2 regions of the Thalassotalea sp. PS06 genome follow, and region 2 is predicted to be linked to the other one. Evidence: predicted binding sites of a transcription regulator. Region 2 holds the regulator's gene; the other holds the start of a gene.
What was found. Region 2 encodes FNR, which switches genes on or off when oxygen is low (the NO sensors DNR and NnrR bind a similar motif). Its sites were predicted from a motif close to TTGATCTAGATCAA; they were not measured.
Positions count from the first base shown of each region.

Region 1: a site for FNR is predicted at 6,411-6,424, ahead of yegQ (tRNA 5-hydroxyuridine modification protein YegQ). Genes of this name have one in related genera too.

Region 1 covers NZ_CP041638.1:1,217,693-1,227,447, reverse strand. Annotated here, with positions in the region: gene FNC98_RS05360 (efflux RND transporter permease subunit) at 1-801, opposite strand, end outside; gene FNC98_RS05355 (ArsR/SmtB family transcription factor) at 822-1,124, opposite strand; gene FNC98_RS05350 (DUF2892 domain-containing protein) at 1,352-1,534, shown strand; gene FNC98_RS05345 (rhodanese-like domain-containing protein) at 1,541-1,888, shown strand; gene FNC98_RS05340 (glycoside hydrolase family 2 TIM barrel-domain containing protein) at 1,895-3,250, opposite strand; gene FNC98_RS05335 (DUF4136 domain-containing protein) at 3,661-4,185, shown strand; gene FNC98_RS05330 (SGNH/GDSL hydrolase family protein) at 4,264-4,986, shown strand; gene FNC98_RS05325 (hypothetical protein) at 5,004-6,116, opposite strand; gene yegQ (tRNA 5-hydroxyuridine modification protein YegQ) at 6,477-7,877, shown strand; gene FNC98_RS05315 (YfhL family 4Fe-4S dicluster ferredoxin) at 7,880-8,134, shown strand; rRNA gene rrf (5S ribosomal RNA) at 8,753-8,867, opposite strand; rRNA gene rrf (5S ribosomal RNA) at 8,996-9,110, opposite strand; rRNA gene FNC98_RS05300 (23S ribosomal RNA) at 9,298-9,755, opposite strand, start outside.
Region 2 covers NZ_CP041638.1:1,703,820-1,713,574, forward strand. Annotated here, with positions in the region: gene ttcA (tRNA 2-thiocytidine(32) synthetase TtcA) at 3-920, opposite strand; gene uspE (universal stress protein UspE) at 1,017-1,940, opposite strand; gene fnr (fumarate/nitrate reduction transcriptional regulator Fnr) at 2,051-2,752, opposite strand; gene FNC98_RS07510 (sulfite exporter TauE/SafE family protein) at 2,796-3,461, opposite strand; gene ccoS (cbb3-type cytochrome oxidase assembly protein CcoS) at 3,474-3,731, opposite strand; gene FNC98_RS07520 (heavy metal translocating P-type ATPase) at 3,728-6,133, opposite strand; gene FNC98_RS07525 (FixH family protein) at 6,133-6,615, opposite strand; gene ccoP (cytochrome-c oxidase, cbb3-type subunit III) at 6,822-7,805, opposite strand; gene FNC98_RS07535 (cbb3-type cytochrome oxidase subunit 3) at 7,798-7,977, opposite strand; gene ccoO (cytochrome-c oxidase, cbb3-type subunit II) at 7,980-8,648, opposite strand; gene ccoN (cytochrome-c oxidase, cbb3-type subunit I) at 8,660-9,755, opposite strand, start outside.

The DNA of each region.
Region 1 (9,755 bases), 490 kb from region 2:
TTTTGCCACATCTTTGAGCAGCACAGGTTTGCCATTGATGATATTCACCACCATATTTTGCAACTGTTGGACATTACGAAATACGTCACCAGACTCAATAACAACCTGCTGATGAGAAAGGGTTAGAGAACCGTGGCGAGTCAGTTGATTGGAAATATCAATGGCACTGACAACATCGAGTACGGTGGTTTGTCGGGCAGCAAGCGCCTGAATGTCGAGATCAATTTGCAATGCCCGTTGCCGGCCGCCAACAACGTTAATCTCACTGGTATCATCGATTTGTTGCAATGAAGTAGATATTTCCTGGGCAAATCGACGTAATTGAAAATCGTCATAAAGAGAGGGAACAGTGCTATACAATCCGAGCATTAATATCGGCACATCATCCACTTCCTGAGGTTTAACCTGCCATTTGTCGACGACAACGGGAAGCTTGTCCTGGTTGGAGTAGAGCTTATTGTAAGTATTTACTATCGCTTTTTGTCTTTCTTCACCAACGTGAAAACGCAAGGTTACCAGTAACTTGCCATCCATGGAGGTCGAATAAATGTGTTCGATTCCGGAAATTTGCGATAACAGTTTTTCCAGAGGAATGGTGACCTGTCGCTCTACCTGGTTCGCCGTTAAGTTTGGCGCAAGCACGGAGACATCAATCATTGGAACCACTATCTGCGGTTCTTCTTCACGAGGTGTGATCTTAAGAGCTAATAACCCAAGTACCAGTGACAGGAAAAATATCACCAGCGGAATTCTCCCCTGTAGCGCCCTGGCTACCAGGTTATCGATCGGATGCGAGTTCATTATCGTACTATCTCGGCTTATTAATCGTCATTTTTACAAAACAGTTCATAGAGCTGTTCAATAAGTTTTACGGCTTTGTCATCGCTTATCGCATAGTAAATCGTTTGTGCGTCACGCCTGGTTTTCACGACATTGGCCTTTCTCAGAGCGGCTAGATGCTGTGATAAAGCGGATTGTGCCAAAGGAACCTGCTCATTTAATTCGGTTACTGAACACTCCGAATCCATTAAGCGGCAAAGAAGCATCAAACGATTTTTATTGGCTAAAAGCTTTAGCAATTGTTCCGCCTGTTCGGCATTTCCAGCCATTGCCTGTGCGTCCATTTTCCCTCCTCTCATCGAGGTATTAGTTGATTTATTGGCGTTCAGGAAGACTCGCAATCTAAGGCTGAGAATTCCCATTTAAGGTTGAGTATAAACCATTAAATTAGAAATGACTAATATTAGAGTTTGCTAATTTAAAAATATCTAATATACTGAACGGCGTAACTAGACAATTTTTTGGAGGCTTCATGGAAAGCGATACTGCGACAAGTACTTCTGGATTCAGCATGCATCAGGCTTTACGACTCATAGCCGGGATTATGATTTTAGTCAGCCTGGCATTAACACACTTTGTTCACCCCAACTGGGTATTTTTTACGGTGTTCATTGCACTAAACTTAATTCAGTCAGCCTTCACCAAATGGTGCCCAATGATAACGATATTAAGATCAGTAGGATTTAAGGAGTAAAAATAAATGCTGAAAACTATTCCCGAGTTAGTAAAAGCGGCAAGCGCAAATGTTCGCAAGATCAGTGCTGAGCAGGCACAGCAAGAAATGGCAGAGAAAGATGCTCTGTTTATTGATGTAAGAGAGCCTGGAGAGCATCAAAAAGAAGCGGTTGCCGGCAGCATCAACATTCCTCGCGGTGTTTTGGAAATGCAATTGGTTGAACGTGAAAAAGACCCGATGAGACCGATTTATCTGCACTGTGCTACCTCAGGCCGAGCGACTTTTGCAGCGGAACAGCTGGCCCGAGTTGGCTATCAGGATGTAACAGTAATTAGCTGTAAATTTGCCGACATTCAGCAAGTGTTTAAATAAGTTTTACTATTCAACTTTAAAGGGAAAGTTGGCATTGCCGACTTTTCCTTTGCCATCATAGCTGTAAATAAATAACCGATATTCACCCGCATGCTCTGGGGCTTTAAAACTCAGGCGCACCCCATCCTTAGTCTTCATTGTTTCAATAGTACTTAGTTTCACCGCTTGTGGCTCTTGCTCAAAAGCGCCGCCATCACTTCGCTCGGTAACTTCGGTTAATAAACGCCATTGATGGGTTAAGTCATCGTTCTCGGGATCCTTGACTACAACATCGGCTGTCAGCTCTTCACCAGGAGCGACGATAACACTGGACTGGGGCAATTGTTGATTTAACTTAATAGATTGAGTGAGCGGTGCACGGTTATTAGGATAGCTGCCGGTCCAGAAACGTGTCATTTCGTCTACTCTGGCATTGGCACTGCCATCTTTATTGAACATGCCAAACCAGGTTGGTGTGCGCTCCTGTTTCTGCCCCCAGTAAAATGCGTAATTACCGATAATTTTACCGGTGCGATCATTAACCAGGGTATTCTCAATACGAGCCATCATCGCTTTGGCCTTTACTGCGCTAGGCTCTTCAATCTCCCTACCCCACTGGGTTGTCGGCATCTCCCAAAATCCTGTAGGTCCGTATTCGGTAACCATTACCGGAATGTCGCGATTAATCTCTTCAATCGCTTCTGGCAGAATCTGCAAATCCCCATACACCTGAACCGAGAGGATATCGACAGTTGGCGTAAGCTCAAGCGCAACATCGATATGCTCTTTGATGGCTCCGGCAAAGGTATACGTTACCGGATGGTTGGGGTCGGTTTTGTGAATGTATTCGATCATCTCATTGATAGCCAAATACACTTTCGGATTAACCTTAGCTAAGCTGCCATCTTCAGCGAATAACAGGTTCGGTTCGTTGGCAATTACCCAAAGTAAAAGGTTCGGATGATTTTTGTACTTATCAACCACCGTCTTGAATCGTTCAAATTGTTCACGAACAGTCTGTTCATCGTTATAGTCGAAACCATGTAATTGTTTCTCGGTATCAAATCCCAGGGCTACCATTAACCCCAACTCCTTGGCTTTCGTCAGGATTTCGTCGGCATTATCTGCGCTCCAGGTGCGAAAGCTATTGCCCCCAGCAGCTTTTAACGCTTCCAGGTTTTTCCCTTGGTTCCAGCCAAGCCCAACACCTTTTACCGTGAACGGTTGGCCGTCGACCATGAGTTGATAAGTATTTTGCTGTTTTTCAATTTCTACTTTTTTCGGAGACCAATCGGTTTTTGCATGGCCATGAAAAGCGAAAAGTAACAGCTGTAAAAACATCAATATTGGTAATCGAGTATTGCATCTTTTTCCGCTATTCATTGTTATACCAATCCCATTAAATTATTGCTCACTCAGTGAGAATTTAAAGGCTTTTAGACAAGGCTTTGATTGCAGAGAATGGTCACTCCATTGTCAAAATCAGTAACGCAGGATAAACGCCTTTAAAACTCACCCGTAGGGAGTTAGTGAGAGGCCCATTTACTGCCCTATATTTCATTAATATAGAATGACTATATCAATAAAATCTATGTTGTAAATGAACCTCGGCCCTAACTCTGAGTTGTGCACAAACTTAGTGGGATTGGTATTAGGCGCCTTTTTATCTTATTGTTTCAATTACCTTACTCGAGGAAATTGATTCAAGTCCAATGAAAAACTTGGTCTAAACTTAAAAAAGTTTCGTGATCCCGCCGTACACATCAACCGAACAACAAACTAAGGTACTTCCTATGATCAAACTTAAAATATTGATTGTTGTCGCACTAATTGGCCTTGCCGGCTGTTCCAGCATCAATGACGATATTGAGATCATCTCTGATGTCGATCCCAAAGTGGATTTTATTGGCTATGAGACCTACGCCTGGATGGGATCCGCTGTGGTCGCATTTGATGAACAAGGCCAGTGGGAGCCACCGGGTTTTGACGCTGACAAAGAAGTTAAGTTTTATATTGACCGGGAATTAAGAGCCCGGGAAATGAGCGAAGATTCCTATAACCCAGATATGTTGGTTACTTATGTAGCCGGCGTTGATATGGACCATATTGAAGAAATAGATACCAATGATTCTAACTTGCCGAGCCTGGCCAATGTGCCTAAAGCGGCGCTAGTTGTTGTGTTCTTTGACGCCCAGACCGGTCAGCCAATATGGTATGGCGCCGCCGAAGGTGACGTGCAAGAAGATAAAACCGTGATGGAAACAAAAGAAAGACTCGATTACGCGGTATCGAAGATAATGGATGAATTTCCAAAATAATCATCAGGCCAACTAGCCTGATCTTTAGGCAACCTCAGCCGTATTAGTTGATATGTAATTCAATTTTGGGTGTTAAAGATGGATGGATATCTTTCAGGTTTAGCATTGTTACCTATCCTATTTGTGCAGGGAAAACAGGTACGCAGGCAAACCCCTGTGCTTCCAGAACCTGGTGGCCCGAGAATAGGCGTTGACGGCAATGGCAAGCCACTGAAGTTATTGATTGTCGGTGATTCTGCAGCTGCCGGGGTAGGCACTCAGCAACAGGATACAGCGCTGCTTGGACAAACCTTAAAACACCTCAAGCAGTCATTCGAAGTAAGTTATCAATTAGTGGCGCGTTCTGGCGCCACCACAGCGGAAACCTTAACCGTATTGGAGACACTTCCAAGTCAAAGCTTTGATACGGTTATCACTTCTCTTGGCGTTAACGATGTCACCAGCTCCGTCACTTTATCCACCTGGAGACAACAGCAGGCGATGCTAAGAAGCCTGCTTCAGGATAAATTTAAAGCCAAACAAGCGATTATCACTAAAGTACCGCCGATGCACCGGTTTCCGGCACTACCCAACCCTCTACGCTGGTATCTGGGAGACAGAGCCAAGCGCTTTAACGAGGTGTTGTGTCAGGATGTCGAACTGGAACAAAGGTGTCAGCTTCTTAATTTAGAAACCGCCGAAAAAGACATTCCAATGGCCAGTGACGGTTTTCATCCCGGTCCTGATATCTATCATCGCTGGGGTAAAAGAAGCGCGCATTTGATTAAGCGTTTTCATGCTAGCCCTTCCGAGGAACACTGAGTTCACCTTTTAGTGGGTTAGCCACCACTATTAAATATATCGTAGATGAAATTGCACAATGCATTGTCTCCTTGCGTTTCATACAAGTAGGTTGCTTCTTCCTGCATCATAGCGTGAGATTCAACTTCACCATGGACATCGATGTTTTCAAACCAACGTCGTAATAATCTTTCATCGAACAACATCATCAAGCTGATTGCAGTATTTGTATTTGCATTCGCATCTCTGCGTTGATAAAAGCTTTGTTTTTCGCGTTCAAGTGCTGTAACAATCTCTTCGTTATCCAACGCTTCATAAATTTTCTTCTGCAGCCCAAGCCCCATATGCCAACTGATGAGAGTCTTTCCTCGGTCGGTAAGTTCAGCGCCAAGAGAAATGCAGGCATCTGATATAGCCGCTTGTTCCAGACCTTTTTCACACCAATCAAATACAGGTTTATACGAAAGAAAAGGTACTGCCCCTATTCCCTCATAAGCGGCCAATCTGAAGTCACCAATTTCCGCTCCTGCCAAAGCCTGAGCATAGGTTAAAACCCTCTCGCCATACCTTTCATTAAAAGTCGATGCTTGTTCAATATGCTTAATATGCTCTATGACTTTATCGTCTTCTCCCTTTGAAGCGTAAAATATTGTCGCCGATACGTGCGGCGCGCCATTATTACTGTCTGCCGACACCAGATCGTCAATCAACGAGTCTGAACACCTTTCGTCTTCAGCACCGATACAGGCGTTAATAATATCGACGGAAATTAGAGGGTTACCAGGGAATTGTTGATGGTATTCCATTAATAAATCGAGTCGCGTTTTACCTTCAGGTGGAGGGGCAAAAAGCGAATAGTTAAAAGCATCAGCGTTTGATAAATGCCTTTTGGCTGCGTCCACTCTCTTTTTTTCATAGTCCTCAAAATGTTGTTGCAACTTTTCTTTTCTATCTTCAGCGTCCTCAAATAACTCGGGTAAGCACGCAAGTATTTCGGATTCAGCATCATCATTTTCAATAGAATCTTGCTGCAGTTCAGAGTCTTGAGGTTCTGATGATTCCGGAGGCTTAGGTTCGCTAGTTTGGACGTTAGTAATTTGGTTTTGCGATTGCAGCGGTTCTGTGTTTGCAGTTTCCGGTTTGCCAGTCAAAAACCACAGAAACAAAGCTAGGATAGCGAGTAGTCCTGCTCCTAAAATTCCTTTTTTAGCATTGTTGGGAGCTCTTTATTAAAACAAAGGTAGGGGTTGACTATAAAGCATTGAACCTATGAATTAAATGGCAAACGATTAATCATCATAGAATCAATTTGTTATATACAGTTCAGGAAGTTACCTGCAATAAAATATGTAAACTATATCGTGCCCGAATCAGGTTATTAGAAATTTGTTACAAAACCACATTAACACTAGGGTTATTTGGTGTTATCACGTAAAATTCAGCCATTAATTTATATCAAATCCATTAGAGAATTAAATCGCTGGAAATGCGGTTTAAAGAGCAGTGAGATGATGGCAACCGAAAACACCTTTGTACCCGAATTATTATCCCCAGCTGGTAGCTTAAAGAACATGCGATATGCGTTTGCTTATGGCGCAGACGCCGTTTATGCTGGACAACCCAGATATAGCCTGCGCGTTCGCAACAATGAATTTAACCATGAAAACCTGAAGATAGGCATCGACGAAGCTCACGCCCTGGGGAAGAAGTTATACGTGGTATGTAATATTCAACCTCATAATTCTAAACTTAAGACCTTTATCGATGATTTACGCCCTGTCATTGAGATGGGACCTGATGCACTGATCATGTCAGATCCTGGATTAATTATGATGGTGCGTGAAGCGTTCCCTGAAATGCCAATTCACCTGTCAGTACAAGCGAATGCGGTAAACTGGGCAACGGTAAAATTCTGGGCGGCAAATGGCGTTGAACGGGTTATCGTTTCTCGTGAATTGTCGTTAGAGGAAATCGAGGAGATTCGTGAGCATTGCCCTGAAACAGAGTTAGAGGTATTTGTTCATGGCGCCCTATGTATGGCCTATTCCGGGCGATGCCTGTTATCCGGATATATCAATAAGCGTGACCCGAATCAGGGAACCTGCACCAATGCCTGCCGCTGGGAATACAAGGTAGAAAAAGCGAAAGAGGACGACGTTGGCCAGATTGTTGAAGAATTTGATCCTAACCAAGCTCAAATCGTGGAAGTTCAGGAACAACGCCCTGATGTCGCAATAGGAAAAGGTAAACCTAGTGATGAGATGGTCCTACTTTCTGAAAGTCATCGACCGGATGAAAAAATGGCGGCATATGAAGATGAACATGGTACGTATATCATGAATTCAAAAGATCTGCGCGCTGTCCAACACGTTGAGCGGCTAACGAAAATGGGCGTACATTCGTTAAAAATTGAAGGACGCACTAAGTCTTTCTATTACTGTGCGCGCACCGCTCAGGTTTATCGTAAAGCCATAGACGATGCCGTTGCTGGTAAGCCATTTGATCAAGATTTAATGGGCACACTAGAGAACCTGGCACATCGTGGTTATACGGAAGGTTTTCTGCGTCGACATACCCATGATACCTATCAAAATTACGATTATGGTTATTCTGTTTCTACCAGCCAACAATTTGTTGGTGAATTTACGGGTAATCGCCGTGGCGATTTGGCAGAGCTTGAAGTTAAGAACAAGTTCATTGTTGGTGACAAGCTTGAGTTAATGACGCCACAGGGCAATGTCATCTTTACTCTCGAGCATATGGAAAACCGAAAAGCAGAATCAATCGATGACGCTAAAGGCAGCGGCCATATCGTTTACATTCCGCTACCTAAAGATTTAGATTTGCAATATGCACTGCTAATGCGAAACCTGAACGATGGTCAGGATACCCGCAATCCCCAGGGTAAATAACGATGGCGTTATTAATTACTAAAAAATGTATTAATTGCGATATGTGCGTACCGGAATGCCCAAATGATGCAATTTCTATGGGCAAATCCATCTTTGAAATCAATCCTGACCTATGCACCGAGTGCAAAGGTCATTACAACAAGCCCACGTGCCAGTCTGTATGCCCTATCAGTAAGTGCATCATTACCGACCCAAATCGCATCGAAACCGAAGATCAGCTGTACGAAAAATACGTGGTAGTTCAGGGGTTGGCGTAAATAAAGATTAGGTATGAGGTGGACTTGACGATAGTCGTCAAAGGTGGATTCGAATCAAAAACCGATTCGAGGGTGGAGTTAAAACGATATCGTTTTAATGGTGGAGTTGCAGCCTAGCTGCAATGAAAAAGGTTACTAGGTATCCCAAAACACGAGGAAGTCGAGTGTTTTGCTCCTCAGTAAATTGCTCTTCGATAACTGCTCCTGCGTTATTCTAACCACATACATCCATGTATTAGTGCATTTTCTGCATATAGACCGTCCATGGTCAAAAGCGAATAGGGTTCCTATTCGTCACCCAAAAATACGACGCAGTGGAGTATTTTATCCAACTGTCTTCTTGAGTTGGTCAAGCCTAGGCTTTCTTTGAATTTTCCGCTGATATTTAATACTTACGCGGCCTAGCGATTATGTCCACGGATGGACGGTAAAGCGACGTTTCAGGGATGGTTAAACGTCGCAGACCTACGCTCACATGCGTTCCCGCAAGTGGGGTGTTAGCCTTTATTCGAATGAAGAAGGGCATCTATCCCTTTAACTTTTATTTTGCGCTATTTTATTTTCCGCGCATAACGAAAAAGGGCACCCTTTCGGATGCCCTCTTTCATTTGAATGGGAGCCTAGCGATGACCTACTCTCACATGGGAACTCCCACACTACCATCGGCGCTATTGCGTTTCACTTCTGAGTTCGGCATGGGATCAGGTGGTTCCACAACGCTATTGTCGCTAGACAAAAACTGGTTTAATTTTGAATAAAGTCTAAGTGAATTAACTCTGCTCAAACATCATTTAAAATGAAACTTTACATTTTAAGTTGAAAAGCCCGCTCAGTTGAGCGGGCTTTTGTCGTTAATTAGGAGCCTAGCGATGACCTACTCTCACATGGGAACTCCCACACTACCATCGGCGCTATTGCGTTTCACTTCTGAGTTCGGCATGGGATCAGGTGGTTCCACAACGCTATTGTCGCTAGACAAAAATCGTACGCTAGAAGATTTTTGCCCCGTTGGCGAACGGGGCCTCCTGATGCGTTCTGAGTATTGTTTACTCCGCTATCAAGACGCTTCTAACTTTAATTCGAAAAGCTGTATTAATTTCAATTCTTACTCTATCTATTTGACTGCGTAGCATGTCAAACAACACAATTTTCTTTGGTGTTGTATGGTTAAGCCTCACGGGCAATTAGTATCAGTTAGCTCAATGCCTCGCAGCACTTACACACCTGACCTATCAACGTTGTAGTCTCCAACGACCCTTTAGGGAGCTTAAAGCTCCAGTGAGAACTCATCTCAAAGCCTGCTTCCCGCTTAGATGCTTTCAGCGGTTATCAGTTCCGAACATAGCTACCCGGCAATGCCACTGGCGTGACAACCGGAACACCAGAGGTTCGTCCACTCCGGTCCTCTCGTACTAGGAGCAGCCCTCTTCAATTCTCAAACGCCCACGGCAGATAGGGACCGAACTGTCTCACGACGTTCTAAACCCAGCTCGCGTACCACTTTAAATGGCGAACAGCCATACCCTTGGGACCGACTTCAGCCCCAGGATGTGATGAGCCGACATCGAGGTGCCAAACACCGCCGTCGATATGAACTCTTGGGCGGTATCAGCCTGTTATC
Region 2 (9,755 bases):
CGTTATTTTATTTCAACGATGTTAATCGCTTGATCAGCATTAACATTCTGATTTAATTCTGCTAATGGTTGTTGCGAAATTGGTTCAGGATCAAACGCTAAATCGCCACCATTAATAACGCCGGATTCAAGATTGACGTTTTTGAAATCGAAAAGCTCATTATCAGCCATGTGCGATGGCACAATGTTTTGCATTGCCGTAAAGATTGATTCGGCACGGCCCGGGTAGTGTTTATCCCAGTCTCTTAGCATGGCTTTAACGTTCTGGCGTTGCAGATTTGGTTGGCTGCCGCACAGATTACAAGGGATGATAGGAAATTGTTTGAGCTCAGCGTATTGCTTGATCTCTTTTTCTTTGGCGTAGGCAAGGGGACGGATCACCACGTGTTCACCATTGTCACTGACTAGCTTCGCTGGCATGGTTTTGGTTTTGCCATTGAAAAACATGTTAAGTAGCAGGGTTTCAATCATGTCGTCGCGGTGGTGTCCTAGGGCGATTTTGGTCGCACCTAAATGTTTTGCTGCTTTATATAGAATGGCTCGGCGTAAACGAGAACATAGGCTGCAGGTAGTTTTACCTTCAGGAATTTTTTCTTTGACAATGGCATAGGTGTCTTCTTCGACAATTTGATAGTCGACACCAATTTGCTCAAGATAATTTGGTAATACGTGCTCAGGAAAGCCCGGTTGTTTTTGATCTAGGTTAACGGCAACGATATCAAAATGGATTGGCGCTGAAGCTTTAAGCTTCAATAAGATATCCAGCATGGTATAGCTGTCAGCACCACCAGATAAGCACACCATGATTTTGTCGCCGTCTTCGATCATATTGTAATCGCTGATCGCTTTACCGACATGATGACGAAATCGCTTTTCCAGTTGTTTTAGCTGCTGCTTTTCGAATGCTGTTTGTTCAGACATGTATCCAACCCATGCAAAAAAAAGGCGTATTATAGCCAAGCCGGGTCACGGGGCAAACCGTTTAACAAATTTGTGTAAATTTTTATTAGTTATTTATTACGATTCTTCAACGGGTGACACATAACCGTCTGGTTTTAACGCCAGGAGATCGCAGTTCAATCGATCAATGACGTGCTCAGCGGTGTTACCAATGAAGACCGCCGACAAGCCGGTTCTGCCAATGGTACCCAATATTACCAACTCGGCATCAATATCTTTAGCGACTTTTTCAATCACATCCTCAGGCAAGCCCTCTTCAACATGCAGGTATTGCGACTGAATCTGATATTTTTTGGCATGCTCTTCCATCATTTTTTGATGATGTTCACGCATGGTTTTATTGTATTCCCCAGCATCAAACTCAGGGATCTCAATGGCGATATTAACTGGCGTGCCAGGATAGGAGTTCACCAGATGTACATCGGCTTTAATTAAACCGCTGAGTGTAAGCGCTGCATCGGTAATTTTCGCATTTAACGCCTTGTGGCTGTCTTCCTCGCTGCTGGCATTGATGGCCGCAAGGATATGACCGTTTTCAGGCCATTCATGATCTTTAACCAGCAATAAAGGTACCGGGCATTTGCGGATCAGGTGCCAATCGGTTGGAGTAAAGATGACGGATTGCAGAGTAGGGTGTTCGTGGGTGCTTTTTACAACCACATCGAATTTGTGTTCAATGACTTCTTCAATAATGACTTCAAACGGTCGATTGTGCCAAACCGCTTTGGTTTCTACAGGGTGATCGTATTCTTTGGCTAAGTCTTCGAGCCAGGATTGGCGATCTTTCACCACCGATTTGCGCATTGCTTCGCGCTCATCGCCAGAAAGCATGGTGGTCATTTCATAAGAAAAATCGAAAATTACCAATAGTGCAGTAATTTTATCGCCGGTTTGCTTGGCAATTGTACACGCCCGTTTTAATGCTTTTTGATCTTCACTATCCGGGTCGATAACTACCAGAATATTGCGATATCTATCCATTGCTCCCACCTTTATCAACAGTTGTGATTACGTGAATACGGCCTGATTGGTATTAAGCTTAATCGGATATCGGACGGGTTACAAATAAAAAAATCGGTAGAAGCAGCGCGTTAATCTGTGTGACGCTGCATTGCATTAACATCGAGAATGGTAACAAACTTGCGGTCCAGTTTTATCCAGCCATTTTGTTGAAAACGACTGAGTAACCGGGAAACGGTTTCTACCGTTAAACCTAAGTAATTTCCGAGATCGGTGCGGGTCATTGGTAGTTGAAATTCGCGGGAAGATAATTGTCGGTCTGACAGTCTATCGCCAAAATTTACCAGAAAGCGGGCAAGCTTTTGCTCGGCGTTTTCCTGATTAATGCTTAACAGATGCTGTTGATTACAACCCAGTTCAGCGCTCATTAGCGACATGATTTGCATTTTCAGACGCGGGATCTGGTTAGATAGCTGATCCAGGACATCAAATGGAATTTCGCACACCATGGCGGTTTCTAACGCTTGCGTGGTTCCCGGATGAACTTTATCAGACAGGGCGTCAAACCCTAGGACATCACCTGGAAGATGAAACCCGGTAATTTGTTGTTCGCCTTGGGCGCTCTGAATATAGGATTTAAAGGTGCCGGAACGAATCGCAAACAGGCTATGCAGATTATCGCCACCTTGAAACAAGGTTTGATTCTTTTGGATAGGCTTCTTGCGCTTGATAATCTCGTCAAGCAAATTCAATTCAATATTGGATAAGCTAAAAGGCAGGCAAAGCTCGCTGATACGGCAATTAGCACAGGATATATTTGGCGCAGTTGACATAGTTAATCGTATTGAATCGAATTAGGTTTTACCGACAAGGGTACTAAAACAGCATTTTCAGTGCAATATGCAATGAATAAATCCCATAAAGGATCAGTAGGATACCGCTCAGTTTTTTCACCATAGGTTTTCTTAACCCGTCGGTGAACCACCGAAACCCCGCGCTTAAGGTAAGGAGTGCGGGTAGGGTACCAAGGCCAAAGGCGAACATGATTAACGCACCTTGATGCCAGCTACCACTGGCGATGCTCCAGGTAAGGGTTGAATATACCAGGCCGCAGGGTAACCAGCCCCAGATAGCGCCTAATGCTAAAGCATGGGAGCCGGAGTTGACCGGGATAAACCGTTTCGACAAAGGCTGTATCCGTTGCCACAATATTTTTCCAATGGCTTCTACCCGGTTGAGAACAAACAACCATTGGCCGATATACAGGCCGAGTAAAATCAGGAAGACTGCGGCGAAGATTTGCAGCATGGCAATGGGTACGCCAATGGAACGTGCCGCTATCGAGCCGGTAAAGCCAGCTATTGCGCCGGCGATGGTGTAGGAAAGGATCCGACCGAAATTGTAATTGAAGATAATGGCTGGCGCGGGTTTGTCTTTACCGACAGAGCGAGACAGCATTGAAGTGATGCCGCCGCACATAGCAATACAATGTCCGGCACCGGCGAGACCAACCAAAAATGCTGAAATGACATCCATTTCCATGGGCGAATTAACCTAGGGCTTTTCCGTTTCGACGTTTTCTTTAGTTACCACGTTACTGACGGCGCTCTTGTCAACGCTATCGTCGGCGCTAACGTCTGCTATTGATTCAGAGCTTTCGGTTTTTTTCGCTGGCTCATCATCAAATAAAATGCTCATTCCCTCTTTTTCCAGATCGTCGAATTGCTCGGATTTTACCGCCCAGAAAAATAAATAGATGGCCACCGCAGTGAATAAAATGGCAATAGGAATAAGGACGTAAATTACACTCATTTTTTTAGTAGCCTTAATGAATTTGTCACCACTATCAGGGAACTGGCCGACATACCCAATACCGCAAAGTAGGGGGTGATATAACCACATACGGCCAATGGCAGTACAATGGCATTATAGGCCATAGCCCAGCTAAAGTTTTGTTTAATAATACGTTGTGTGCGTATCGAGGTATCTTTTAAGGATAGCAAGCTGGTTAAATGGTTATCCAGCAAAATCACATCGGCGCCAGTTTTGGCGATCTCGGTGCCGCTACCCATGGCAACCGAAACATGAGCTCCGGCAAATACAGGGGCATCGTTAACCCCATCGCCAACCATTGCCACATTCTTGCCTTGCTCAGTTAGCTTGCTCAGGGTATCTAGCTTTTCAGATGCGGTTAAATTCGCTTTTGCCTCGGTTAAGGATGTACCGGCTGCAGCGAGTTGCTCTGAGAATCGATCAACACCCGTTTGATTATCACCGCTTAGCAATAATGTGTCTGAGTCTTGGTTCAGTTTATTAATAACCTGAGTGGCATCTTCACGAATATCATCATCAAGATAAAATTCGGCAATGATTTGGTCATTTATTTTCAGTACGCAATTGCCTTCTAGCTTACTCGCTTCACCCTGTTGCTTATTACCAACCCAGCTAGCCTTACCTATCATCACAGGCTCGCCCTGGTACTCAGCGGCAATACCACAGCTGGTTATCGTTTCTACGTTATCGACGTTGATATCTGATTTTCTATAGCTTGCAAAAGCATCGGCAATCGGGTGTTGAGAATGGGCTTCTAACGCACTGGCGATAGCCAACACCTGCTCTTCGCTATATCTGTCAGACAGTAAATTAACCTGATTTAACGAGAATTTACCCTGGGTAAGGGTGCCGGTTTTATCAAAAGCATAGGTATCGATACGATTCATGGTTTCGATGACATGCGCACTTTTCACCATGATCCCCTGGCGGTTCAATTTGATTGTGCCGCAGGTTAGGGCAGTTGGCGTTGCCAGCGATAAGGCACACGGACAAGTGGCAACCAATACCGAAATGGTGATCCAAAACGCGTGGCTGGCATTTTCCTGAGCCCAGTAAATCCAGGTAAATACTGCGGTAACCAAAATCAGGGCCACAAAGTATTGGGCAATTTTATCGGAAAGCCTGGCAATTGCTGGTTTATGGTTCTGCGCTCGCTCACTAATACGAATAATGTTGGTTAAGAAATTATCGGCATTGGTGGCGTTAATCTTGATTTGCAGGTTGCCATCGGTATTTACCGTTCCGGCAAATACCTGTGAGCCAACGTTTTTGCTTACAGGTGAGGATTCACCGGTTAGCATGGCTTCGTTAACGGAAGTTTTGCCCTGCACAATAATGCCATCGCCGGGAATGGTTTCACCGGGTTTGACGATACAGATATCATCAACCTTTAAGTGTTTGGCACTAACGATAGATTCCTGGTTATCAACGATAACGGTTGCCGATAGCGGCATCAGTTTAAGTAGGTTTGCTGACACCTCTGCAGCCCGGGCGCGCGCCCTGAACTCCATAAACTTACCAATCAACAATAAGAAGGTGAACATGGCGACGGATTCAAAATACACTTCGCCCTGTTGGAAAAAGGTTGCCCAGCAACTGGCCATAAATGCCAGGCTGATGGCAATTGCCACGGGCACATCCATGGTTAAACGGCGCCCCTTAAGGGCATTGATGGCACCTAGGTAAAACGGGAATGCACCATAGGTAACGATTGGCAAGGTTAGCACCAGGCTGGTTGCCCGCAAATACACCAGATTGTGTTCGCTTAAATCACTGAACGCACCAAAGTACAAACCAAAAGCGATCATCATCACCTGCATGGTTAAGATACCGCTTACGCCAAGGCGGCGAATAAAGGCTTTGCTTTGCTGATTGTTTTTTATTTCTGTGGTATTGGCTTTGAACGGCAGGGCTGAATAACCAATTTTGGCAATGGCTGAGATAATTTCGCTCAGCTTTATTTTATCTTTATCCCAGGTAACGGTGGCACGTTGGGTCGTGGCGTTAACCTGCGCTTTGACGATACCGCTTTGTGGAGAGAGTTGCTTTTCAATCAACCAGGCACAAGCGGCACAGCTCATGCCTTCTACCGATAAAATGGTTTCCTGATGGCCATCGGATTCAAAGGTGAATTCGGATTGTAACTGCTGATCGTCGACAAATTGATTAACCTGCAATTGTTCTGGAATATCAGCGTTTACTTTATTGCCTTTTTCGGTACGGAAACGGTAGTAATCGTCGAGGTTATTATCGACGATGGCTTCGGCGACCGCCTGACAGCCTATGCAGCACATAGGCTCGTCTTTGCCGTGAATATTGACGGTTAAATCCAGGCCTGCTGGAACGATTTCACCGCAGTGGTAACAATCCATGTTCATCATTAATATTGAATTTCAAACGGCCTGAATTCTAATTGGGGTAGGGCAACGGTAGTCTGTACTTTCCAGCGTTCATCAAATGGCAACACCTGAATGCGCCATTTACCGTCAATTTTGTTTTCAAACGTCTGGCGATACCAGCCATTGCCGTCGGCGGTTAGTTTTAATGAAAAGTCTCTGTCAGCCAGGGTTGAATGGTAAAAACTCACGTTTAGTACCGGGAAGCTCTTCTCGATACCCGTAGGTTTTAAAATAATTTCGTCATCGGAAACCTTCATATCGAAGGCAATACCAAGTTTCTGAGCTTCTTTAATCTTAGATATCTCCAGGTTGATGCTTTTGCCTTTTTTGTAATAGTCGTCAACGACAACGGTATCGGCATCGGTGTTGGCAATGATAAGGGTAGTGATCCCGGCGATCACAGCACTTAATGGCAGGAAGAAAACGAAATAAGCCCAGGGCTCTTTGTACCAGCGGGTAGTCATAAATAAACCTATTATTGTGAGAAAAAGCTCAGCATGTATGTAAACGCGCCAATTTTAACGCTTTTTCGGTATCAAGTTAAATAAGGTTAAGCTCTCTTGTTTATTAACTATGAAAACTTAATCTGATTTAACTTTTTTTAGGTTTGTTTGTCGGGCAAAAATAAACCCTGCACAATTAGATTGTACAGGGTTTATAGAGATTAAGATTATTCGCTGTCGGAATTGTCAGCTGACAAGCTGTAAACGTAGGCGCTGACTACGCGGATCTTGTCTTCGCCAAGGAAGTCTTTCCAGGCTGGCATGACACCAGCACGACCGTCACGAATCGTCGCTTCTACTGCACGAGGAGAACCACCGTACAACCAGATATCGTCGTTCAGGCGAGGTGCGCCAAGGGCTAAGCCCATTTCGTGACTACCTTCACCGTTTTCACCGTGACAGGCAGCACACATGGCAAACTTCTCTTTACCGGCATCTGCCATGGCAGAATCAACTTCCAAACCGCTCAAACTACGAACGTAAGCTGCAACTTCTTTCACGCCTTGCTCACCACCTAACATGGTTTTCCAGGCGATCATACCCTGCGCTTTACGGCCGTAAAGCAACGTTTCTTCGATATCTTCAGGCGTACCACCGTATAACCAGTCGTTGTCCGTTAGATCCGGGAAGCCTGTGGTACCTTTACCGTCAGAGCCGTGGCACTGAGCACAGTTTTGCAGGAACAAACGCTGGCCGATACGCAATGCTTCTTCGTTCTTAACCAATTCGCTGTAATCCTGCTTGGCAAGACCTTCGAAAATTGGACCAAAACGCTCTTGGGCACTATCTACTTCACGGTCATATTGAACCAGTAAACCCGCTTCTTTAGCCGCTTCGTTTTGTGCTTTTGAATCAGCCAGGCTGGTAATACCCTGGTTAGAGCTTTTCCAGCCAAACAGGCCTTTAAAGTTACCAAGACCAGGATAAAGGGCCAGATAGATAAAGCCCCATATAATCGTGATTAGGAAGAAGGTACTCCACCATTTTGGTAGTGGATTATTTAATTCCTCGATGCCATCAAATTCGTGGCCCATGGATTCACCTTCTTCAACACCGGTGAAGTTGGTTAATGTCCATCTCAACAGCAGGTAACAGCCAACAAGCGTACCTAAGGTAAGAACGGTGATCCATATACTCCAGAAGCTAGACATTCTTATTAGTCTCCTGTTTTTCTTTATTCACGTCGTCTTTCTCGTCGAAAATAGAATTGGCAGCTTCATCGAATGAAGTTTTACGTTTTTTGCTAAAAGCCCATACTACTATGATGATAAATAGTACGAAGATAATAACGGTAAATATGCCTCTTAAAGTGCCGTAATCCATAATTACTTCAACGCGTGACCAAGTGATTGTAAATAAGCGATAAGGGCGTCCATTTCCGTCAGACCATCCTTACCAGTAATGCTTTTCGTGGTGGCAAACTCCGCACCAGCGTTAGCGATGTCTTCAGCAGAATAAAGTGGAATCGGGTTACCGTCTTCATCTTTATGACTGCGGTTTTTCGTCAACGCATTGAACAGCTTCATCTTCTCAGCAGAAAGCTTGTTCGAAACAGGTGTTTCAGCTAACCACTTATATGCTGGCATGTTGGATTCAGGTACTACTGAACGAGGATCCATCAAGTGAGCATAGTGCCAGTCGTCTGAATAACGACCACCCACACGGGCCAAATCTGGACCGGTACGCTTAGAACCCCATAGGAAAGGGTGTTCCCAAACTGATTCACCAGCAACACTGTAGTGACCGTAACGCTCAGTTTCAGCACGCAATGGGCGAATCATTTGTGAGTGACAGTTATTACAACCTTCACGAATATAAATATCACGACCTTCCATTTCCAACGCCGAATAAGGACGCAGGCTATCTACAGGTTGAGTCGTTTCTTTCTGAAAAAACAACGGAGTGATTTCAACCAGACCACCAATACTGATTGCCATGATGGTCACAATAAAAAACCAGCCGACGTGTTGTTCTACTTTTTCATGTCTATTCATTGTTTCCGTCCTTAAGCCGTTACTGCTTCACGTTGCAGGCTTTGTTCTTTGGTCCCGATGGTTTTGAACATGTTGTAGGCCATTAAGATGAAACCTATAACCACGAAACAACCGCCAATAAAGCGCATGGTGTAGAAAGGATATGAAGCTTCCAGACTTTGTACAAAGCTATAGGTCAACGTACCGTCGGTATTTACCGCACGCCACATCAAACCTTGCATTACGCCGGAAATCCACATTGCAACGATGTAAAGAACGATACCCGTTGTATGCAACCAGAAGTGTACGTTGATCAATTTGATAGAGTACATCTTAGGTTTGTTAAATACTGCAGGGATCAGATAGTACATAGAGCCGATGGAAATCATCGCAACCCAACCAAGTGCACCTGAGTGAACGTGGCCAACTGTCCAGTCTGTATAATGAGACAGGGCATTTACGGATTTAATTGCCATCATTGGACCTTCAAAAGTCGACATACCGTAGAAAGACAGGGAAACGATTAGGAATCGTAGAATTGGATCTGAACGTAGTTTGTCCCACGCACCTGACAGGGTCATGATACCGTTGATCATACCACCCCAGGAAGGCAGGAACAGAACTACTGACATTACCATACCAACAGACTGAGTCCAGTCAGGTAGGGCGGTGTAGTGTAAGTGGTGAGGACCAGCCCAGATATATAGAGATACCAGAGCCCAGAAGTGAACGATAGAAAGACGGTATGAGTAAACCGGACGTTCAGCCTGCTTAGGTACGAAGTAATACATCATACCAAGGAAACCGGCGGTTAACAGGAAACCAACGGCGTTATGACCATACCACCACTGCATCATCGCATCGATGGCGCCAGGGTAGATAGAATAAGATTTAGTCAGAGTCAGAGGCAATGCCATAGAGTTACCGATGTGCAATACCGCAACGGTAATAATGAATCCGCCGAAGAACCAGTTAGCAACGTAGATATGGGATGTCTTGCGTTTAATCAGGGTACCGAAGAAACAGATGGCGTAGGATACCCAGACCAGCGCAATCAGGATGTCGATTGGCCATTCTAGTTCGGCATATTCTTTCGACGAAGTAATACCTAAAGGTAAGGTAATGGCA